Regions from separate parts of the Micromonospora sp. NPDC051227 genome, predicted to be linked through region 3. Evidence: riboswitches for the same ligand, from Rfam matches in the RefSeq annotation. Region 3 holds a riboswitch; each other region holds the start of a gene.
What was found. Region 3 has a riboswitch for cobalamin ahead of bluB (5,6-dimethylbenzimidazole synthase). Riboswitches for the same ligand answer to the same signal wherever they lie in the genome.
Positions count from the first base shown of each region.

Region 1: it holds a riboswitch for cobalamin, as region 3 does, so the genes downstream of both, ACIA47_RS31245 (ribonucleoside-diphosphate reductase subunit alpha) here and bluB (5,6-dimethylbenzimidazole synthase) in region 3, are expected to answer to the same signal.
Region 2: it holds a riboswitch for cobalamin, as region 3 does, so the genes downstream of both, cobN (cobaltochelatase subunit CobN) here and bluB (5,6-dimethylbenzimidazole synthase) in region 3, are expected to answer to the same signal.

Region 1 covers NZ_JBITET010000021.1:52,729-60,523, reverse strand. The annotation lists gene ACIA47_RS31255 (FadR/GntR family transcriptional regulator) at 1-707, opposite strand, end outside; gene ACIA47_RS31250 (enolase C-terminal domain-like protein) at 715-2,112, opposite strand; cobalamin riboswitch at 2,542-2,759, shown strand; gene ACIA47_RS31245 (ribonucleoside-diphosphate reductase subunit alpha) at 2,950-5,268, shown strand; gene ACIA47_RS31240 (ribonucleotide-diphosphate reductase subunit beta) at 5,328-6,323, shown strand; gene ACIA47_RS31235 (TraR/DksA family transcriptional regulator) at 6,439-6,792, opposite strand; gene ACIA47_RS31230 (TetR/AcrR family transcriptional regulator) at 6,912-7,502, shown strand; gene ACIA47_RS31225 (DUF1330 domain-containing protein) at 7,626-7,795, shown strand, end outside.
Region 2 covers NZ_JBITET010000001.1:171,349-179,143, forward strand. The annotation lists gene ACIA47_RS00885 (magnesium chelatase subunit D family protein) at 1-334, opposite strand, end outside; gene cobN (cobaltochelatase subunit CobN) at 331-3,999, opposite strand; cobalamin riboswitch at 4,280-4,409, opposite strand; partial or broken gene ACIA47_RS00895 (MFS transporter) at 5,145-5,630, shown strand; gene ACIA47_RS00900 (hypothetical protein) at 5,658-5,993, opposite strand; gene ACIA47_RS00905 (RNA polymerase sigma factor) at 6,122-6,703, shown strand; gene ACIA47_RS00910 (hypothetical protein) at 6,696-7,415, shown strand; gene ACIA47_RS00915 (maleylpyruvate isomerase N-terminal domain-containing protein) at 7,453-7,795, opposite strand, start outside.
Region 3 covers NZ_JBITET010000009.1:124,549-132,343, forward strand. The annotation lists gene ACIA47_RS22165 (alpha/beta fold hydrolase) at 1-356, shown strand, start outside; gene ACIA47_RS22170 (MerR family transcriptional regulator) at 390-1,331, shown strand; gene ACIA47_RS22175 (DUF2332 domain-containing protein) at 1,364-2,299, opposite strand; gene ACIA47_RS22180 (FAD-dependent monooxygenase) at 2,436-3,548, shown strand; gene ACIA47_RS22185 (CU044_5270 family protein) at 3,598-4,563, opposite strand; gene ACIA47_RS22190 (sigma-70 family RNA polymerase sigma factor) at 4,580-5,149, opposite strand; gene ACIA47_RS22195 (alpha/beta hydrolase) at 5,445-6,146, shown strand; cobalamin riboswitch at 6,194-6,394, shown strand; gene bluB (5,6-dimethylbenzimidazole synthase) at 6,425-7,054, shown strand; gene ACIA47_RS22205 (bifunctional 5,10-methylenetetrahydrofolate dehydrogenase/5,10-methenyltetrahydrofolate cyclohydrolase) at 7,219-7,795, shown strand, end outside.

The sequences.
Region 1 (7,795 bases), on a different contig from region 3:
TCGATGCTGGTGTCGGCGTCGTCGGGTAACCCCTGCAACGACTCCTCCACGCCGATCAGGTGGTTGGCCATCCGGGTGCGCGCCCGCTCCGGGTCGCGTGCCACGAGGGCCTTCAGGATCGCCACGTGTTCGTCATGGGTCCGCAGGTCCGCGCCCTCCTCGTGCAGACTCCGCCAGAGCCGGCCACGGATGGTGCGCCCGGCGAAGGCTTCGATCAGGCCGACGAGCACCGGATTCTCGGCGTGCACCGCGATGATCCGGTGGAAGGCGATGTCGATCTCCATGATCCGCTCGTGGTCCGGCGGTGACTGGCCGATCAACCGGGCCGCCTCGTCGAGCAGGTCACCCGCCTGGGACAGGGCCTCGTCGGTGATCCTGGTCGCCGCCAGGCAGGCGGCCTCGCACTCCAGCAGACGGCGAACGGTGTGGATGTGCCGCGGGTCGCCCTGGCCCTGGAAATCCACCACGAAACCCATCGGGGCCAGCAGTTGTGGCGCGTCGAGGTTGGTGACGTAGGTGCCGTCGCCCTGGCGGATGTTGACGATGCCGAGGATCGACAGCGCCGACATCCCCTCGCGCAGGGACCCCCGCGAGACACCGAGCTGCTCGGCGAGGTCCTTCTCGATGGGCAACCGGTCCCCGGGCCTGAACTGCCCTTCGAGGATCATCCGCTTGATGCCGTTGACCACTTCGTCAGTGCGAGACATGATTCCCCTAGCGGCCGGCGGGGGTGGCCTTCCCACCCGCGATCACGTACGCCGACTCCGGAGATGACACGGTAGTCGGGTCTGTCGCCGCCCAGTAGTGGCCGTCGGGGAACCGGTAGAGCGCGACCGACTCGTGACGCATCCGGGTGGAGTAGCCGGGCTGGCTGGGCAGGACGTATCCGCTGCCGGAGCCGGTGTCCCGGATGATGCAGGGATCGGTGAAGTGCTCGTGCAGGTGGTCGACGAACTCGGTGACCCGGTTGGTGAGGTCCCCCGAGATCGCGACGTAGTCGAGCACCGACACGTGTTGGACCATCTCGCACAGCCCCACACCGCCGGCGTGCGGGCACACCGGGACGTTGAACTTCGCGGCGAGCAGCAGCACGGCGACGATCTCGTTGATGCTGGCCAACCGGCCGGTGTCGAGCTGGCAGAAGTCGATGGCCTCGGCTTGGAACAGCTGCTTGAACATCACCCGGTTGTGGCAGTGTTCGCCGGTGGCGACGCCGATCGGTGCGACGGCGCGACGGACGGCCGCGTGGCCCAGGATGTCGTCGGGGCTGGTCGGCTCCTCGATCCACAGTGGCTTGAACTGGGCGAGGGCGGTGACCCACTCGATGGCCTGGCCGACGTCCCACACCTGGTTGGCGTCGATCATGAGGTTGCGATCCGGCCCGAGGATCTCCCGCGCGATCGCGCACCGGCGAATGTCGTCGTCGAGGTTGGCACCCACCTTGAGCTTGACGTAGCCGTAGCCGGTGTCCACCGCCTCCTGACAGAGCCGGCGCAGCTTGTCGTCGCCGTAGCCGAGCCAACCCGCTGAGGTGGTGTAGGCGGGGTAGCCGGTCCGGTCGAGCTCGGCGAGGCGGGCGGCCTTCGTGCCCTCCTTGGCCCGCAGGATGGTGAGTGCCTCGTCCCGGGTCAGCGCGTCGGACAGGTAGCGCAGGTCCGCGATGTCGACGAGTTGCTCGGGGGACATGTCGACGAGCAGCCGCCACAGCGGCTTGTCGGCGACCCGGGCGACCAGGTCCCACGACGCGTTCAGCACGGCCGCCAGGGAGAGGTGGACGACGCCCTTCTCCGGACCGAGCCAGCGCAGTTGCGAGTCGGAGGTGAGGAGGCGGTAGACCGCGCCCATGTCCGCTGCCATCGTCGCCACGTCCAGGCCCACGAGGCGCTGTGCCTGGTGGACCGCCGCCGCCGCGACGATGTCGTTGCCTCGGCCGATGGTGAAGGTCAGGCCGTGCCCCGCGAGTGGCGCGCCCACGCCGTCGACGCCGTCGGTGTGCAGGACGACGTAGGCCGCCGAGTAGTCGCCGTCCTTGTTCATGGCGTCTGACCCGTCAGCGGTCAGGGAGGTGGGGAAGCGGACGTCTTCGACGGTGACGGCGGTGATCTGCGGCATGCGCTCCTCGCCCGGCTAGGCTAAAGATCAGATGATCACTGGGAGTATACGGAGGGCCGCTCCGGCACGTCAACGATGTCGATCATCGCAGGCCCGCAGACATATGATGTTTGCCCGCCGCGTTGATCCGCCTTGCCGCCCATCGGGCCGGTTGGTGGGCGAAGGTGACGGGAGTGGCGGTCCGTGGAGATTGGACGTTCCATCCCACCACGGCGCATTGGCGGCGACGCATGAGTACGGCTTGCGCCACCCTGGCCTCGATACGTCAAATCTCTGTCGACTGTCGACACCGGCGCGGAGTGCCCGTCTCCGGTGCCCGGCGTCGATCGGCGTGGCATGGCCGGCCGGGGTGGTGACGGTGGTCACCGAGTCGGCGCCGACACGCCCGAGAACGACATGTGGGGTGTGACAACGGCTGCGTCCCTATATATGGTGTCGAGCGCAGCTGGTTCGGCCGCTCATCCGGCGCGGTCGAGGCAACAGGGAACCCGGTGGAAATCCGGGACTGTCCCGCAGCGGTGAGTGGGAACGACCGCCGTCAACAGCACTGGGCCACCAACCGGCCTGGGAAGCGACGGCCAGTAGGAGACCGGCGAATCCGGTCGTGCCCGCGAGTCCGAAGACCTGCCAGCGCGCCGCGTACCCGCACCGGGTGGGCGGCGGTCCGAAGCCGCGTGGGACGGCTGACGCCCCCTGACCCACGCCGGGCTGGCGTGGCGTCCGTCGGTGTCTGCCTCCTCGCGTCCGGGCCACCAGGTCTCGAACTCCGAGGAGCGAGTGGTGACAGTCACCGAGGTAGTCCCGGCCAGCGGCGACGCGACAGTGCGGCGCACGCCGATGCAGGTCCGCAAGCGCGACGGCGGCACCGAACCCGTGGACGTGAACAAGATCGTCCGAGCGGTCGAGCGATGGGCCGACGACCTGACCGACGTCGACCCGATGCGGGTGGCCACCCGCACCATCAGCGGCCTCTACGACGGCGCGACCACAGCCGAGCTGGACCGGCTGTCCATCCAGACCGCCGCCGAGATGATCGGTGAGGAGCCGCAGTACTCGCGCCTCGCCGCGCGGCTGCTGGCCGGCTACGTCGACAAGGAGGCGCGTCGACAGGGCATCACCTCGTTCAGCGCGGCGATCCGGGTCGGCCACGCCGAGGGCCTGATCGGTGACGACACCGCCGCGTTCGTCGCCGCGCACGCCGCGACGCTCGACCACGCCATCGACCCGGACGGCGACCGCCGGTTCGAGTACTTCGGCCTGCGCACCGTGTACGACCGCTACCTGCTGCGCCACCCCACCAGCCGACTGGTGCTGGAGACCCCGCAGTACTGGCTGCTGCGGGTGGCCTGCGGCCTGTCCCGGACGGCCGACGAGGCGGTCGACTTCTACCGGCTGATGTCCAGCCTGGCCTACCTGCCCAGCTCACCGACCTTGTTCAACTCCGGGACCCGGCACACCCAGATGTCCTCCTGCTACCTGGTCGACTCCCCGCTCGACGAGCTGGACTCGATCTACCAGCGGTACGCCCAGGTCGCCAACCTGTCCAAGTTCGCCGGTGGCATCGGCATCGCGTACTCCCGGGTCCGCTCCCGGGGCGCGCTGATCCGGGGCACGAACGGGCAGTCCAACGGGATCGTGCCGTGGCTGCGCACGCTGGACGCGAGCGTCGCCGCGGTGAACCAGGGTGGCCGGCGCAAGGGCGCGGCCTGCGTCTACCTGGAGCCGTGGCACCCGGACATCGAGGAGTTCCTGCAACTGCGGGACAACACCGGCGAGGACGCCCGGCGCACCCACAACCTCAACCTGGCCAACTGGATCCCGGACGAGTTCATGCGCCGGGTCGAGGCCGACGAGCTGTGGTCGCTGTTCGACCCGCACGAGGTGCCCGAGCTGCCCGACCTGTGGGGGGAGCGGTTCGACGCCGCGTACCGGGAGGCCGAGGCGCAGGGTCGCTACGTGCGGCAGGTCCCGGCACGGGAGCTGTACGGGAAGATGATGCGCACCCTGGCCCAGACCGGCAACGGGTGGATGACCTTCAAGGACGCGTCGAACCGGCTGTGCAACCAGACCGCCGAGCCGGGCAACGTGGTGCACCTGTCGAACCTCTGCACCGAGATCGTCGAGGTGTCCAGTGACACCGAGACCGCCGTGTGCAACCTCGGCTCGGTGAACCTCGCCGCCCACCTCACCGACGGCGGCATCGACTGGGAGCGACTGCGCGCCACGGTGCGGACCGCTGTGACCTTCCTCGACCGGGTCATCGACATCAACTACTACCCGACCGCGCAGGCGGCGGCGAGCAACCCCCGCTGGCGGCCGGTCGGGCTCGGGCTGATGGGCCTCCAGGACGTCTTCTTCGCGCTGCGGCTGCCGTTCGACTCGCCGGCCGCACGGGAGCTGTCCACCCGGGTCAGCGAGGAGCTGTACCTGACCGCGCTGGAGACTTCCACCGACCTGGCGCGCGACTTCGGCGCGCATCCGGCGTACCCGCAGACCCGGGCCGCGCGGGGCCAGCTCCAGCCCGACCTGTGGGGAGTCGAGGGTACGCAGACCGCGCGGTGGGACGCGCTGCGCGGGCGGGTCGAGGCGTACGGGCTGCGCAACTCGTTGCTGGTGGCGGTCGCGCCGACAGCGACCATCGCCTCGATCGCCGGGTGCTACGAGTGCATTGAGCCGCAGGTGTCCAACCTGTTCAAGCGCGAGACCCTGTCGGGGGAGTTCCTCCAGGTCAACACCGCTCTGGTACGCGAGCTGAAGGCCCGCGGTCTGTGGACCGAGCGGATCCGGTCGGCGATCAGGCGGGCGGAGGGGTCGGTGCAGGACATCGCCGAGCTGCCGGCCGGCGTACGGGAGCTGTTCCGCACCGCGTGGGAGCTGCCGCAGCGGGCGCTGATCGACCTGGCCGCCGCCCGCGCCCCGTTCATCGACCAGTCCCAGTCGCTGAACCTGTTCCTGGCCGCGCCGACCATCGGCAAGCTCTCCTCGATGTACCTGTACGCCTGGAAGGCCGGGCTGAAGACCACCTACTACCTGCGCTCGCGCCCCGCGACGCGGATCCAGCAGGCCACCGTCAGCGCTGTCGCACCCGTCGTCGTCGACGCGGAGGCCCTGGCCTGCTCGCTGGAGAACCCCGAGTCGTGCGAGGCCTGCCAGTGACGTCCGTCGACAGCGCCACCACCACCGACGCCAGCACCACCGACACGAGGACCACGCACATGCTGCTCGACCCCGGGATGGACCTGACTCTCCGCCCGATGCGCTACCCGCACTTCTTCGACCGGTTCCGCGACGCGATCCGCAACACCTGGACGGTCGAGGAGGTCGACCTGCACGCCGACCTCGCCGACCTGGACAAGCTGTCGCCGGCCGAACGGCACCTGGTCAGCCGCCTCGTGGCGTTCTTCGCCACCGGCGACACGATCGTCGCCAACAACCTGGTGCTCAACCTCTACCAGCACGTCAACAGCCCGGAGGGCCGCCTCTACCTGTCCCGGCAGCTGTTCGAGGAGGCCGTGCACGTCCAGTTCTATCTCAACCTGCTCGACACGTACGTGCCCGACGAGACCGAGCGCTTCGAGGCCTTCGCCGCCATCGAGAACATCCCCTCGATCCGTCGCAAGGCCGAGTTCTGCTTCCGCTGGATCGACTCCCTCAACGACCTGCGGGAGCTGCGGTCCCGCGAGGACCGGCGGACGTTCCTGCTCAACCTGATCTGCTTCGCCGCCTGCATCGAGGGGTTGTTCTTCTACGGCGCGTTCGCGTACGTCTACTTCCTGCGCTCCCGCGGCCTGCTGCACGGCCTCGCCTCGGGCACCAACTGGGTGTTCCGCGACGAGTCCATGCACATGGCGTTCGCGTTCGACGTCGTCGACACCGTCCGCGCCGAGGAGCCGGACCTGTTCGACGACGACCTCGCCGACCAGGTTCGCCGGATGCTCACCGAGGCGGTCGAGTGTGAGGTGCAGTTCGCCGAGGACCTGTTGGGCCATGGTGTGCCCGGTCTGACGTTGACCGACATGCGGGAGTACCTCCAGCACGTCGCCGACCGCCGCCTCGCCCAGCTCGGCATCGCCCCGCACTACGGGTCGAGCAACCCGTTCGGCTTCATGGAGTTGCAGGACGTCCAGGAGCTGTCCAACTTCTTCGAGCGGCGGGTGTCGGCGTACCAGGTCGGGGTGACCGGCGCCGTCGCCTTCGATGACGACTTCTAGCCCTGGGCACACGACGCGCCGATCAGCCTCGTCACCGGCGCGCCCGCGCGGGGCTGTTGCGCCAGCTGACCACCGGTACGACGGTGCCCGCCGCCCTCGCGGTCGGCGGGCGCCGTCACCGTCGGCTGGCGCAGGCCACGCAGGTACGCGCGGACGGGCGGGCGACGAGCCGCTCGGCGGGAATCGGCCGGGCGCACCGCTCGCACACGCCGTAGCTGCCGTCGTCGACCCGTCGCAGCGCGACGTCCAGCTCGGCCAGGCGTCGGCGGGTGGCGTCCAGGACGGCGGTGAGCTGCGCGCGTTCGAAGGCGATCGTGCTGCCCTCAGGGTCGTGCTCGTCATCGGCGTTGGACGACCGGGACGCCTCGAAAAGGCTCTGGAGGTCGCCGTCCAGGGCGGTGGCCTGGATTTCGGTCTGCTCGCGCAGTCGCAGCAACTCTTCGCGGACGGCGCTGGAATCCCTGTTCATGGCCGTTCCACAGTACCTGGGGGATGACGGCGGTCACATCACTGGCATTCCGAGACGACTGGTCATATCGTGGTGTCTGCCAGTCAGCCGCAACCCCCGGGCGAGAGGAGTGCCACGAGATGCCACGAACGAAGTCGCCGGCCTCCGCCGGGACCCGGCAACGGTTGTCCGACGCGGCGTTGGACCTGTTCCACCTGCGGGGCTACAACGGGACGAGCGTCCAGGACATCGTCGCCGCTGCCGGGGCGCCGAAGGGCACCTTCTACAACCACTTCGCCAGCAAAGAGGACCTCGCCCTCGACTCGGTGGCGAGATACTCCGCGGCGATGGGGCTGGAGATGCTCGACGAGAAGCAGGGCGGCACCCCGCTTGAGCGGATCACCGGTCATCTGGGATACATCACGGGCCTCGGCGACACCATGGGTGATCGCGGATGCCTGCTCGGCAACTTCGCCACCGAGATCCCGGCGCACAGCGATGTCCTGCGCAACGCCGTCGACGCCGGCTTCGGCCGCTGGGTCGCCGCCCTCGCCACGGCGATCGAGCAAGCGCGGGCTGCTGGTGAACTGCACGGCGACGAACCCGCCACTGATCTCGCCGGCTTCGTCGTCTCCAGCTACGAGGGCGCGGCAGCGCGGGCGAAGGCATCCGGTGACCCAGCCGCCCTCCGGGAGTTCTTCACGATCACCACGACCCGGATCCTCACCTGATCCGCGTCCGATCCCCTCGGTAACAGTCCGTGTCGTGCCATCCGACGCGGCGCGTAGCCAATCCAAGACGACCGGTCGTACGCCCTCGGCCGGGATAGCAGCACCTGCATTGAGGAGTGAGACATGAGCACGTACCTGATCAATCACCTGCGTATCCCGGGCGGAGTGCCGACCGAGGAGTCCCTGCGTTACCTGGAGCAGGTGCAGGCCACCACCGAGGCGTACGGCGCCAAGTGGCTCGTCCTGGATGCCCAGGTGCAGGTCCTCGAGGGCAGCTGGCCCGGTTCGGTCGT
Region 2 (7,795 bases), on a different contig from region 3:
GGGCCGGACGGGTCTCGGCGGCGGCGTCGGCCGGGTGCGGGCCGTCCGGGCAGGCCGGGTCGGGCTCGGCCGGGTCACAGCCGAACCGGCAGCCGGCCACCCGGCGCACCGGGGGCAGCAGCGCGGCGAGGGCCCGCACGGCGGTGGACTTGGCGGTCCCCTTCTCACCCCGGACCAGCACCCCGCCGATCGCCGGGGAGACCGCGTTGAGCAGCAACGCCAGCCGCATGTCGGCCATGCCGAGCACCGCACTGAACGGGTAAATGACGCTCACTGGGCCTTCTTTCGTTCGCGACTGCGGGGCTCGCAAAACCGGCTCACTCCTCGCGCTCACACCCGGTCCTCCAGGTCACCCTCGCTGGCCAGGTACGTGTCCCGCAGCCGGTCCAGGGTGGTCGGCTCCGGCTTGGCCCACAGCCCCCGGTCGGCGGCCTCCAACAGCCGCTCGGTGATGCCGCGCAGCGCCCACGGGTTGGACTGCTCCAGGAACTCCCGGGTGGTCTCGTCGAAGAGGTACGCGGCGGCCAGGTGCTCGTACATCCAGTCGTCGACCACTCCGGCGGTGGCGTCGTAGCCGAACAGGTAGTCCACTGTGGCCGCCAGCTCGAACGCGCCCTTGTAGCCGTGCCGGCGCATCGCTGCGATCCACTTCGGGTTGACCACCCGGGCCCGGAACACCCGCCGGGTCTCCTCGCCCAGCGTGCGGGTCCGCACGTCGTGCGGCATCGCCGAGTCACCCACGTACGCCTGCGGTGACGTGCCGGTGAGGTGACGGACCATCGCCACCATCCCGCCGTGGTACTGGAAGTAGTCGTCGGAGTCGACGATGTCGTGCTCGCGGGTGTCCTGGTTCTTCACCGCCACCGCGATCCTGGCGAACGAACGCTCCATGTCGGCGCGCGCCTCCCGCCCGTCCAGGTCCCGTCCGTACGCGTAGCCGCCCCACACCGCGTACACCTCGGCCAGGTCGGCGTCGCTGCGCCAGGTCCGGGCGTCGATCAGGGGCAGCAGACCGGCGCCGTACGCGCCGGGCTTGGAGCCGAAGATCCGGGCGGTGGCCCGCCGCTCGTCGCCGTGCTCGGCGAGGTCGGCGGCGACGTGCGCCCGCAGGTAGTTCTCCTCGTCCGGCTCGTCCAGGGCGGCGACCCGCCGGACGGCGTCGTCGAGCAGCGCCACCACGTGCGGAAACGCGTCGCGGAAGAACCCGGAGATGCGCACTGTGACGTCGACACGCGGGCGGCACAGCTCGGCGGTCGGCACCACCTCGACGCCGGTCACCCGCCGGGACCGGTCGTCCCAGACCGGCCGGCAGCCCAGCAGCGCGAGCACCTCGGCGATGTCGTCGCCCTGGGTCCGCATCGCGCTGGTGCCCCACACGGTCAACCCCACCGAGCGGGGGTACGCCCCGGTGTCGGCGAGGTGCCGGGCCAGCAGCGAGTCGGCGAGGGCCACCCCGACGTCCCAGGCGTTGCGGCTGGGGATGGCCTTCGGGTCGACGGAGTAGAAGTTACGGCCGGTGGGCAGCACGTTGACCAGGCCCCGGGTGGGTGAGCCGGACGGGCCGGGCGGCACGAACCTCCCGTCCAGCGCCCCGAGGGTGTTTGTCAGCTCGTCGGTGGTCCGGTCCAGTCGGGGCACCAGCTCGGTGGCGGCGAAGTGCAGCACCGCGGCGACGTCCGGGATCGACTGACCGGTCAGCTCCGTCACCACGGCGTCAACCGTGTCCACGGCCCAGTCCAGGGTCTCCATGCCCACGACCAGCCGCCGCGCGAGGGCCTCGATGAGGTCGATCGCGTCGGCGGCGGTGCCGGCCGGCCCGTCCACCACGTCGGTCAGCGCCGCAGGCAGCGCCAGTCGCTGTCCCGGCGACGCGAGCAGCTCCTGCTCGTCGAGGGAGTACGCGACGGCGAGGGCCTGTCGCAGGCCGGGCAGGGCCCGGGCGCCGCCCCAGATCTGCGGGGCGCGCAGCACCGCCAGGACCAGGTTGACCCGGGGCTCGCCGGTGGGCGCGTCGGCGAGGATGTGCAGCCCGTCGCGGATCTGCACGTCCTTGACCTCGCACAGGTACCCGTCGAGGTGCAGCACGAAGTCGTCGAAGTCGTCCGCTTCGGGCATGACCTCGGCGTGCAGGTCGTGGTGCAGCTCGGCGGCGCGCACCAGGTCCCAGATCTGGGCCCGTACGGTGGGCACCTTGGCCGGGTCGAGGGCCTGCACTGTCGCGTACTCGTCGAGCAGTTGCTCCAGTTTGGCCAGGTCCCCGTAGGTTTCGGCGCGGGCCATCGGCGGGACCAGATGGTCGACGACCACGGCGTGCGCCCGCCGCTTGGCCTGGGTGCCCTCGCCGGGGTCGTTGACGATGAACGGGTACACCAACGGCAGGTCGCCGAGGACCGCGTCGGGCGCGCAGTCGGCGGCCAGGCCGAGACCCTTGCCGGGCAGCCACTCCAGGGTGCCGTGCTTACCCAGGTGCACCACGGCGTCGGCGCCGAAGCCGCCGTCCGCGACCGGCGCTGTCAACCAGCGGTACGCGGCCAGGTAGTGGTGGCTGGGCGGCAGGTCCGGGTCGTGGTAGATGGCGATCGGGTTCTCCCCGAAGCCGCGGGGCGGCTGGATCAGCAGCACCACGTTGCCGAAGCGCAGCCCGGCGAGCACGATGTCGCCGCCCTCGGTGTACAGCTCGCCCGGCGGCTCACCCCAGTGCTCCCGCATCCGCTCGCGCAGCTCGGCCGGGACCTGGTCGAACCAGCGCCGGTACGTCGGCCCCGGTATCCGGGCCTCGGCGGCGGCCAACTGCTCCGGGGTGAGCCACTCCACGTCGTGACCGCCAGCGGCGATCAGCGCGTGGATCAGCGCGTCGCCGTCGTCGGGCGGTGGCGCGTCACCCAGGTCGTAGCCAGCCTCGGCCAGCGCGGCGAACAGCCGGACCGCCGAGGCCGGGGTGTCCAACCCGACGGCGTTGCCGACCCGGGAGTGCTTGGTGGGGTACGAGCTGAGCACGACGGCGATCCGCTTGTCGGCGTGCGGCACGTACCGCAGCCGGGCGTGGCGCATCGCGATCCCGGCGACCCGGGCGGCCCGCTCGGGGTCGGCGGCGTAGACCGAGAGCCCGTCGGCGTCGATCTGCTTGAACGAGAACGGCACTGTGACGATCCGGCCGTCGAACTCGGGGATGGCCACCTGCATGGCGGCGTCCAACGGGGACAGCCCGGCGTCGCTGCCGGCCCACTGCGCGCGGGTGCTGGTGAGGCAGAGCGCCTGGATGACCGGCACGTCCAGGGCGGCCAGGGCGCCGACGTCCCAGGCGTCCTCGTCGCCGCCACCGGAGGCGTCCGCGGCGACCGCACCGCCGGCCGCGAGCACCGTGACCAGCAGCGCGTCACAGCGGGCGAAGAGCCCGAGGGGGCCGGCACCCGCGGTCAGCCCGCGCAGCGAGCCGCAGAAGATCGGCAGCGGGTTGCCTCCGGCCTGGTGGACCGCGTCCGCGAGCACGTCGACGAAACCGGTGTTGCCGGCCAACGCGTGCGCCCGGTAGAAGACGATCCCCACTGTGGGCCGGTCCGGGTCGGCGGAGTGTTCGCCGTGCACGCCGTACGCCGGGGTGAGGGCGGGCGGGGCGAACCCCTCGCCGGTGAGCAGCACCGTGTCGGACAGGAACCGGGCCAACTGCCCGAGGTTGTCCGGCCCACCCTCCACCAGGTAGGCCAGCGACTGGGTGACGACCCCGGACGGCACTGTGGAGATGGCCATCAGCTCCGCGTCGGGCACCGCCTCACCGCCGAGCACGACCGTCGGCACGCCGGTGGCGAGCACCGCGGCGAGGCCGTCCGGCCACGCCTGCCGACCGCCGAGCAGGCGTACGACGACGAGGGCAACCCCGTCGAGCAGGGCGGGCACCTCCTCGACGGTGACCCGGGCGGGGTTGGCCAACCGGTAGTCGGCGCCGCTGGCGCGGGCGGCCAGCAGGTCGGTGTCGGCGGTGGACAGCAGCAGGATGCGCACGGCAGGCTCCGGAAAGTGACGCCCTGGGCCCTCACGGGGCGACCGGGGCGATGCGGGGTGGGTACGGCGTCAGCCGGTACGACAGCCCGAGCTAACGGCGCGCCGACGCAGATGTCGGGGCCGGTCAGCGCCGGGCGATCAGCTCAGCGGTGCCGGTGGCCGGTGTCCTTGGAATGCACTGCCTGGAGCGCAATACGACGATAATCGTCGATGAATGAGACGCCGTGCGTCATCGGGTCCTCCTCGGGTGTCCACGCCCTGGGGTACGTCCCGACGGCCGAAGTATCCTGGCTTCCGGATCGACGCTCTCCCCCGGCCTTCCAACCGCAGACACACGGCCGTGACTCACGAGGGGGGATCGCTCCCCGGTGACAGTGGCGGGACCGCGTCGGATTCGCACCGACTTCCTTCACTGCCGTCAGGCCGCGAATGCTGCCACACCGCCGCGCCGCCGGTCAACGCCGGTCCGGTCCCGCCAGACGGACAGCACCCATCGAGCTTCAGCGATTGCGGTGGCGCGACGCCGCGCGGCGCAATGCCCCAGATCAATGTGCGACGTCCTTTGCTCTGCTTACCTATGTGCACCGGGCACGGAGGGTCACCGGCGCTTATAGGTAAACAGAGCAAAGGATGACCGAAGGCACTCTGACCTGCACCGATCATCGGGCGGGGCGGCGCCGGCCGACACTCTCACCTGGGATCGGCGGACGCCACACCAGTGGCCGCGATCAATCTCGAAGGTCGATCACCATGGTCGCCCCGCAGTTCCACCACCTGGCGGGCCGGGTCTGGCTCTGTCCGGGCGATCCCGACCCGGAGGCGGACCAGGCCGGCGTCGCCGTCGTCGCCGACGAACGCGGCAGTGTGATGATCGACGCCGGGCAGAGCCCCGCGCACGCCCGCGAGATCCAGGCCGCACTGGCCGCCACCGGGCTTCCGGAGCCCGCCGGCTGGTCTACATCCACCATCACTGGGACCACGTGTGGGGCGCCTGCGCCTGACCCGACCTGGAGATCGTCGGACCCGAGGCAGCGGTGTCGCTGCTGCGCCCGGAGGCCACCCGGCCGTGGAGCCACCGCTACCTGCAAGAGCAGGTACGCGCCGATCCCCGCCTCCGCCCGAGCTTTCAAGCCCGCGCACGCGCGATGACGTCCTGGGAAGACTTCGCCATCCTGCCGCCGACCCGGACCCTCGCCGACGTGGACGAACTGCCGGTCGGGGTTCCGCTACGCCACGTCGACGGCGGGTCGTCCTCGCCGCGTCAATGGCTGGCCTCGTTGTCCTGCTGGCAGCACCAGCGATCACCTCGTCCCCCCCGGCTGGTCGCCCTGGCGACCGTCCTGGGCGGCACCGGCTCCGGGGCGTGGAACGTCACCTACAGCTCGCTGCGCGCACTCGTCGTGCCCGACGAGATGATGGGGCGGTACAGCGGGGTCAGCCGTCTGACCAGTTGGGGATCGATGCCGCTCGGGGCTCTGGTCGCCGGCCTGACCGCAGAACTGGTCAGCGTCAGAGCGGTCTTCTGGGGCGGAGCGGCTCTCTGCCTCCTCGTGCTTGCCGTGACGTTACGCACGGTCACCTCGCCCGAATCCGACGGGTGCAGGCCCGCGCGACCGCTCTCCAGGAACCCGCGCCGGCCCAGCCGCACTGACCTGGCCTCAGCGGGCGTGGCGTTCCGGGTGGGCCCGGCTCCAGGTCCGCATCCGTTCCGGGTAGCCGGTGCGCGCCGCCTCGTACAGCGGCACCGCGTGCTTGCGGGCGATGGCCCCGGCCGCGCGGGGCGTTCCGGTACGGCGGCGGATCCACTCGCCGTCGTGGGCGATCGCCACCACTGTGGTGTCCGTCGCGGTCGTCTCCGGCTCCAGGTAGAACTCCACCCCGCGCCGGGTGGCGACGAACGCCTCCAGCGCCGCGAGGTCGTCGCGGGTCGCCTCCCGGTCCAGCTTCGTCGGGGTCGCCTCGGCACCCCGTGACCGGCGGTTGAACCAGCTCATGCCCCACCCCTCTCCTCGACGTCCCTCCAGTGCAGCACCGGTTCCTGGCAATACGCTGCACGCCCGATGAAAGAGAGCTGACCTACGCCGGGAAAGCCCTGTGGAACCCGCAGCGGGTGGGCGGTGTCATGAGTGTGATCCGAACGGAGGCTCCCCTGGACGACGAGGCGCTCGTCACCCGCGCTCGGGCAGGTGACCTGGAGGCGTACAACCTCCTGGTCGCCCGGCACACCGCGTCCGCCTACCGGACCGCGGTGCTGCTCGGCGCGGGCTCGGACTCCGAGGACGTCATCCAGGAGGCGTTTGTGAAGGCGTACCGGAAGCTGGCCCGTTACCGTGGTGACGCGTCCTTCCGGTCGTGGTTGCTCGCGATCGTCGCGAACGAGACCCGCAACCTGCACCGCTCCCGTGGCCGGCGCGACGGGCTCGTCCTGCGGGCGGCGGCAGCGGACCCGACGTCCGAGATCGCCGAGGACGACGCGGTCGGCGCGGTCCTCGCCGGGGAGCGCAGGGCGTCGCTGGTGCAGGCCCTGCGACAACTGCCGGTACGGGACCGCGAGGTGATCGTCTGCCGGTTCTTCCTCGATCTCACCGAGGAGGAGACGGTGGCGGCTCTGGGCTGGCCCCGGGGCACTGTGAAGTCGCGTACGTCCCGGGCGCTGGCGAAACTTCGTGGCCTGCTCGACCGTGCGGAGGTCCGGCATGGGTGACCTCGAACGGGAACTGCGCGACCTGTCCGCCTGGCTTGACACCCCCGAACCGCCCGACGTGACCGCCCGGGTCCGCGTACGACTCGGCACGCCCGCGCCCCGGCGGCGCCGGTGGCGGTCGCTCGCCGCGGTGGCGCTCGTCGCCCTGCTGGTGGCGGTGTTGCCGCCGACGCGGGCCGCGATCGCCGACGTCGTCACGGGGCTGCTGCGCTTCGCCGGGGTCAGCATCGCCACCTCACCCGCCCCGACGCCGCCCGGCGGCACCGCGTCGCCATTGCCCGGGCAGCGGGCCGTCGCCCTGGACGAGGCCCAACGGTCGGTGCGGTTTCCGATCCGCCTGCCGGCGACGCTGGGCACGCCCGAGCAGGTGCTGGTCGCCGACCCGGACGCCACGGGCCGGTACCGGGTGGCGACGCTGCTCTACGACGGGGGCGCGCTGCGCGTCGACGCGTTCGACGGTCACCTCGACCTGGCCTTCCACAAGGAGGTCACTCCGCCGGGCGCGAACTGGGTCCAGGTGAACGGCGACTTCGCCGTCTGGGTCGACGGCCCGCACGTCTTGTCCTACGTGGACCGGGCGGGCGGGATCCGCCGGGAGACCGCCCGACTTGCCGGATCGACCCTGATCTGGCAGGACAACGACGTGAGCTACCGGCTGGAGGGCACCCTCACCAAGGCCGAGGCGATCGAGATCGCGCGCTCACTGGGCTAGTGCTCTGGCCGGGGGCGTGGCAGCCACAGGTGTGCCTTTACGCGTTCGGGTCCCAGTCTGCGAGCTGCTCCATCGGCTGGATGTCGCCGGTGGTCTCCAGGTCGTCGAGCGGGACTCGCTCGTAGAAGTAGAGGACCATGTCGCTCGCCGCGCCTCGCATCGCCATGTCGCCCGGCTGCGCGTCGGCGGCGAGGTCGTCGCAGCGGACGCCGTCGGCGTTGAGGGTCAGGCGCCAGGAGCGGCCCTCGGTCGTGTGCAGGTCGATGGTCGCCGGCTTGAACGGCCAGGGGACGGTTGTCGCCGCGACGGTCGTCAGGAACTCGTCGACGCCCTCGACCGCGACGTCCGTCGGCAGCGGCTGTGCGGCCCCCTGGGTGAGC
Region 3 (7,795 bases):
CCAAGCAGGAGATCGCGCCGTTCTTGTACGGCCGGTGGGACACGGCCGCTCAGGCCCACCAGGCCGCCGAGTCCGGCCAGCGCAACGAGGAGCTGGCGCGGGTCTTCAGCTCCGAAGGCGCCTTCGATCCGCCGGCCACCCGTGCGGCGCTCGCCGCACATCGAGGCCCGGTGCTGCTGCTCGCCGGCGCTGTCGACCTGGCCGCACCGCCGGGCCTGGTGACCCAGTTCGCCGAGCTGAGTCCGCGCGCCGAGCTGGTCGTTCAGCCCGGTGCCGGGCACTACCCATGGCTGGACGACGCCGAGGCGTTCACCGCGACGGTCGCGGCGTTCCTCGTCGGCTCGCACGGTGCTTGAGTCTCCACCGGGGGGAGACGCGAGGGTTGGGACATGAGCGGGCAGACGTTTCACACGATCGGCGAGCTGGCCCGGCGGACCGGCCTGAGCGTCAAGACCATCCGGTACTACGCCGACAGCGGGATCGTGCCACCGACGGACCGGAGCCAGGCCGGCTACCGGCGGTACGGCCCGGAGGCCGTGGCCCGGTTGGAGCTGGTCCGGACGCTGCGTGACCTGGGCCTGGACCTGGCCACCATCCGGCGGGTGGTGGATCACGAGGTACCCCTGCCCGAGGTCGCCGCCGCGCACGCCGAGGCGTTGGCCGTGCAGATCCGGGTGCTGCGGCTGCGCCAGGCGGTGCTCACCGTCGCGGCAAGGCGTGGGTCGGGCCCGGCCGAGGTGGACGAGCTGCACCGACTGGCCCAGCTCATTACCCGCGAACGCGGGAAGTTGATGACCGACTTCCTAGACAGCGTCTTCGCCGGCCTCGGCGACCAGCCCGCGTACCCGGGTGTGATCGTCTCGTTGACGCCGGAGCTTCCCGACGATCCCAGTACCGAGCAGATCGAGGCGTGGCTGGAGCTGGCCGAGTTGTGCCGGGACCCCGCGTTCCGGGCCCGGATGCGGCGGCTGGCGCGACAGCACGGCGCCGACCACGACGTCCCGGGGCTGCCCCGCCCGGACGCCGTCGCGGTGGTCCGGGACGCGGTGGCCCCCGCCCTCGCCGCTGGACTCGACCCGGGCAGCCTGGACGCCGATCCGGTGGTCGCAGCCGTCACCAACCGGTACGCGAGCCTGCACTGTCGCTCCGACGAGGTCGACCTGCGTCGGCGGTTGCTCGAACGGCTGGTGCCGGCCAACGACCCCCGCCGGGACCGCTACCTCGACCTGTTGGCGGTGCTCAACGGCTGGCCCGCCGGCGATGCGACGGTGCCGGCGGTGGACTGGTTCATCCGGGCCCTGCGCCACCGGATGGCCGAGCCGGCTCATTGAGCTGACTGCGTCGAAAGAGCGGCCTGGTGACGTCAGCCCAACCAGGTCAGCGCCTGGCCGTGGCCCCTGGCCCAGGCCAGTGGCCTTCCGTCGAGGGCGAGGACGTTGTGCAGCACGTCGCTCGGCGGGTCGGGCAGCCCGTCGTACCGGAGCACCTCCGGCCCTTCGTTCGCCACCCAGTGCCCGGGCAGCTCGCGGACCAACCGGACGAACGCGTCCCGGCGCGGGGGCGGCACCTGATAGAGCACTGACGTGTGGAAGACCACCAGCGTCGCGTCGGTCGGCGCCCGCGCGGCCAGCGCCGGCAGGTCGTCCACCAGGTCGCCGCGGACCAGCAGCGGCGGGTCGGCGGCGGCGACCGCCGCCGCGGCGCGCAGCCGGGCCCGCCGGTGAGCGTGCTCCGGCCAGATCAGAGCGTCCAACCAGGACACGTCGTCGGGGTCGGTCACGTCGAGCGGGTTGAGGTCCAGGCCGGCCCGCCACACCACCTGGGGTACGCGGGCCGGCGGCACCAACCCAACGGCCGCGCAGTCGAGGACCAGCTCCCCGGAGCCGACCCGATGGTCGCCGTAGCGGTACGCGTACCGGTCGGGGTAGAGGCAGAGCCCTGCCGACGCACCGACCTCCAGCAGGGCGAGGGGCTGCGGCAACGCGGCGAGCACCGGCAGCAGGACCGCGCACCGGCCCGCCTCGTTCGTCTGGGTGGCCCGGGCACGCATCTGCGTCTCGATGGCCGGCCAGTGCGTCACCACGTAGTCGTGGAACGCGGCCGGGTCGTCGACCGGGCCGCCGAGCCAGCGAACGACGCCGAACAGCAGATTCGGCTGCCGCTTGGCCGGCGGAAGCCCGTCGAGCACTGTGAGCAGGTCGTCGTCGCGGGCGACGGCCTGCGACAGGCGCTCATACGTGGGCGACACCCCGCGCGCCTCGCGGCTGCCGAACTCGGCGTACGTCTCAGCGGTCGTCATGCCTCATCGTCGCAGCCCATTCCTCGGTATTTCAGCCCCCGTTCCCGTGCGCTGACTCACCCGCCTCGTAGAGTGCTGCGGCGGCCGGACTGTTGAGCAGCAGCTCAGCGGGGTGGGCAACGGGGAGGAACGTGTCGTGCGGGGAGACGGTGTCCGGGTACTGATCGTCGGCGGAGGTGTCGCCGGACTGGCGACGGTGGTCGCGCTGCGCGAGTGGGGCGCGACTGTCGATGTGGTCGAGCGAGCGTCCGGGCCGACCGACTCCGGCACCGGCATCTACCTCACCGGCAACGCGACCCGGATGCTCGACGTACTCGGTCTGGCCGAGCCGGTCGCCGACATCTCCGTGGAGATCACCCGGCAGCGCAGCGCCAACCAGCGCGGGCGTCGCCTCTTCGACATCGACGTGGCCGCGCTGTGGCAGGGCGTCGGACCGTGCGTGTCGCTGCACCGGGCGCAACTGCACCGGGCGCTGCTCGCCGGCGTCGGCGACACCCCGATCCGCTGGGGCCGCCAACCGGTCGCGCTGGCCCAGGAGGGCGACCAGGTCGCCGTCGAGTTCGACGACGACAGCACCGCACGGTACGACCTGGTGCTCGGCGCGGACGGGGTGAACTCGACGGTCCGCCGGCTCGCCTTCGACGGCCAGGCCGCCCGCGACCTCGGCCAGTACGCGTACCGGTGGGTTGCTCCCCGGATCGACGACGAGCCGGTCTGGTCGGTGCAGTTGGGGCGCGGGAGGCAGTTCCTGACCATCCCGATCAGCGCCGAGCAGACGTACTGCTACTACAACGACGGCCCGGTGGCCGACCGGCCCGGCTGGCGCGACGAGCTGGCCGCGACGTTCACCGAGCCGGTGACCACAATGCTCAAGGCCCTCGACTACGACGACAGCACCCTGCACGCCGGGCCGAACCAGGAGGTCGTGCTCGACTCCTGGTCCCGGGGGCCGGTGCTGCTGATCGGCGACGCCGCCCACGCGACCTCGCCGAACATGGCCCAGGGCGCGGCGATGGCCCTGGAGGACGCCGTCGTGCTCGCTTCGTCGTTGGCCGCCGCCGACTCCGTCGCCGCCGCGTTGCGTGCTTTCGAGGCGCGGCGCCGGCCGCGGACGAACTGGGTGCTCAGCCAGACCCATCGCCGTGACAAGGCCACCGGGCTCCCGCCCGTGCTGCGCGACCTGGTGATGCGCCGCCTCGGCGAGCAGATGTTCCGCTCGAACTACGGGCCACTGTTCGTCCAGCCCTGACCGGTCCGAGGTGACCGGCCCGGTCAGGGCTGGGGCGCGCCTACACCGCTCAGGGCAGCTGGCCGGGCCGGTCCACGATGGCGATGCGCAGTAGCGCGACAGCCGTGTGCAGGGACTCCTTGCCGTTGCGCACCACCGACCCCCGCCGGCCGAGGAAGACGTGGGTGTCGCGGTCGAAGAGCAAGTCCTCGTTGCCGCCGATCACACCGGGCATCCGGATCGCCACCCCATGCCGACCGGCGGCGTCCACCACGTCGGCCGATATGACGACAGCCCCGGGCTCCCGTGCCAACAGTTCGAACAGCGCCGCCAGCGCTCGGGGTGGCACGTAGCCCTGGAGCATCGACCGCGCGGTGGTGTACGCCATGCTCTCGTCCCCGTAGACGGCCTCCTCATCGGCGCCTTCGGGGAGGTGCAGGTCGACCGGGTTTTCCCGAAGGTATCGAAGCAGCTCGTCCGGGTCGGTGGGCAGGTCGCCGTGGTATGCCGGCGGCTGGAACGCGTCGAGATCCTTCGTGGGATCGGCGGCATCGTTCATCCGGAGCTCCCGCAGCTCGCCCCACCCGTTCGGGTCGCTCTCCGGTCGGTAGCGTCCCTGCGTGTACGCGACTCCGCCGGCCGACTGCCACAGTTGGTTCCGGATGGTCTGGTAAGGCCCGCTGTCCGGCATGTCCCGGATCGTGGCCAGGGATTCCGTGAAGACGTACTGATCGGGTCGGGCGGTGAGCTCCGGCTGCTGCCGGGCCGCGTCGGCCGCCAGATGGAAGATCTCCGACGCGCTGGCCGTCGGCGGCGGCTCGTCGCCCACCCTCATGGTCTGGACCGCCAACGCACCGGCGGTCAGTGTCACTGCCAGCCCGAACGCTCCGACGAGGCGCCAACCCCGCAGGAACCGGGTACGTCGTCCGGCGGGACGGGCCGCCGCCGCCATCTCGGCCCGGTGGGCGACGTGTGCGGTCAGATCCCTGAGGAGCTGCTCCTCGAAACCCCGCGGCGACCGTTCGGTCTCGTTCATCGTTATCTCCGTCTCATCAGGCGAGGGTGGTGACCGGGCGGGCGAGCACGGCGCGGACGACGCGGCGGGCACGATGCAGGCGGACCCGAGCGGCGACCGGCGACATCCCGAGCACTGCCGCCGCCTCCGTGACGGTGAGGCCGTCCACGGCGACGAGTTCGACGAGCGTCCGGGTGCCCTCGGGTAGCTCGCTCAGCGCCCGATGGGTGCGACGGGCCGCCGATTCGGCGTCGATCCGCTCCTCGATGCGCGCGATGTCATCGGGGCCGAGGTCCCGTCGTCCGGCCAGTCGGCCGGTGACCCGCAGCCGTTGGGCCGCCCGACGCCGCTCGTCGCCGATGACGTTGCGGGCCACCCCGTACAGCCAGCCGATCTGGCTACCCCGCTCCGGCCGGTACCCGGCCGCCGACTCGATCACCGCCAGGAACACGTCGGCGGTCAGGTCGGCGGCGAGATGCGGGTCGTCGACCCGCCGCGCCACGAACCGGCCCACCGCCTCCAGGTGCCGCCGGTAGAAGACCTCGAAGGCCACCGGATCGGCCCCGATGCCGGAAATATCACCTTCCGCGTGGTTAGGGTCATTCACAGGCCGTCCTCTCGTAGCCGTTACACCCCTTCTTCGTAGGACGGAGCGCGGGTGTTACCGAACCATCCGGCACGACAAGCAGATGGGCCGGCAACGTGTCGTCAGTCACGGCAACACCGTCGCCACCGGGCCTGTGGCTCGGCTCATAGTCGACCGCACCGTGCTACCCGAAAGTAGCGGCATATATTTCCGCTGTCGCCGGTCGAGATGAGTGCCGCGCGCCGTAGTAATACGCGACGGCGTGGGCGGCGAACTCCAGATCCGACCATTTAATCGATGCGGGCAGGACACTATCTTGAAAAGCATTCCGTCGCTTCTTCTCGTGCACGGCGCCTGGCACGGCCCCTGGGTCTGGCAGTCGCTCATCGAGCAGTTCCCGGATATTGACATCCACACCGTCGCGCTACCCAGTAGCGGCGACGACCCCACTGCCCTCGGGGACCTCTACGACGACGCGGCAGTGGTCAAGGCCGCCGTCGCCGCCATCGAAGGCCCGGTCGTGGTCGTCGCCCACTCCTACGGTGGCAGCCCGGTCACGGAGGCGCTCACTGCCGCGGACAACGTACGCCGCATTGTCTATCTCGCTGCTTTCCAGCCGGACGTCGGCGATTCGGTCTTCTCCACCGCCGGTGGCGTTGCTCCGCCCTGGTGGAAGGTGCACGAGCGGACGGATCTGAAGGGCAAGGGTCACATCGAGCCATCGCAGCCCCGAGAGGTCTTCTACGGCGACGTCGATCCGGAAATCGCGGAACAGGCCGTTGCGCGACTCGGACTCCAGTCATGGGCCTCGACGCAGCAGCCGCTGACCGGGGCAGCGTGGCGCACCATTCCCAGCACCTACGTCATTTGTGCAGCCGACAACGCTCTTCCGCCCTTCGCGCAGGAACTCATGGCCAAGCGGGCCGAGCGGGTGTTGCGGATGGACTCCTCGCACTCGCCATTCCTTTCTCGGCCCGCCGAGCTGGCCGCGCTGATCCGGGCGGAACTTTCCGCCTGAATTCACGGCAGGATTCGTCCCAGGTTCGTCGGCCGCTATGGTGGGCGGTGGAACAAACGTTGCGAGGTGCCCCGCGCGAGTGGGGAGAATCGGGAAGCCGGTGTGAGTCCGGCACGGGCCCGCCGCGGTGACCGGGGAGTTGCCACCCAGGCGTACCAGACGCAGCCACTGACCCTGCGGGGTTGGGAAGGCGGGTGACCAGCGTAGATCCGGGAGTCCGAAGACCGGCCTCGCGTCATCGACCCCCGTCAGGGGCACGAGCGCAGCGGGAGCCTGCCTTGGACACCGGACTCTACGAGACCATCCACCGCCGCCGGGACGTACGTGCCCAGTTCACCGGGGCACCGATCCCCGACGACACGTTGAACCGGATCCTCAAGGCGGCGCACGCCGCGCCGAGCGTCGGCCTCTCCCAGCCCTGGGACTTCATCCTGGTCCGCGATCCCGAGCTGCGGCGGGAGTTCCACCGGCACGTGCAGCGGGAACGGGACACCTTCGCGGCCACTCTCGAGGGTGCGGCGGCGGAACGCTTCGCCCGGATCAAGATCGATGGCGTACGAGAGTCGACGATGTCAGTCGTGGTCACGTACGACCCGGAGCGGGGCGGACCGGCCGTGCTCGGTCGGCACGCGATCGCCGACGCCGGCCTCTACTCGGTCTGTCTGGCGATCCAGAACCTGTGGCTGGCCGCGACCGCCGAGCAGCTCGGGGTCGGTTGGGTTTCGTTCTACCGGGAGCCGTTCCTGCGCGACCTGCTCGGCATCCCGGCCACCGTCCGCCCGGTGGCGTGGCTCTGCCTCGGCCCGGTCACCCATTTGGAGCAGACACCGGACCTGGAGCGGCACGGCTGGCGCCAGCGACGTCCGGTGTCGTCGGTGATCCACCACGATCGTTGGACGACCGAGTGACCGGGTAGCTGGAGCGGTGCCTCCGCCTCGACCCCGAGCTGGGCAGTCGCCCTGGTGATGCGGCATTATCGAAGCACCGGCGACTGGCGGCACGGGGATGGTGGAACCATCGGGGAGCCTCTCGCGGGCGTCGACCGCCTGGGCGCCCGCGTCGAGGAACCGTCATGACCACGACCAGCCCAACCGTCGAGAACCACACCCCGTCGGGCGCGGCCCGACTCCTGCCGGGTGCACCCGTCGCCGAAGCCGTCCTGGCCGAGACCGCCGACGCAGCCGCCCGCCTCCGCAGCCGCGGCATCACACCGAGCCTCGCCACCATCCTCGTCGGCGACGACGACGCCAGCGCCGGCTACATCTCCATCAAGCAGCGTCAGGCCGCCGCGCTCGGGTTCGCCTCCCCGCACGCGCACCTGCCCGCCACCGCCACCCAGGCCGAGCTGCACCAGGCCATTGCCCGATTCAACAGTGACCCGGCCGTGCACGGGCTGCTCGTGCAGTACCCCGTGCCGGGGCACCTGGACTACGACGCGGCGCTGCAGACCATCGACCCGGACAAGGACGTCGACGGGATGCATCCGCTGAACATGGGGCGTCTCGCCGTCGGCCTGCCCGGTCCGCTGCCGTGCACCCCCGCCGGCATCGAAGCCCTCCTGGCCTACTACGAGATCCCCGTCGCCGGTCGTGAGGTCGTGATCCTCGGCCGCGGTGCCACCCTCGGCCGCCCCCTGGCCATGCTGCTCG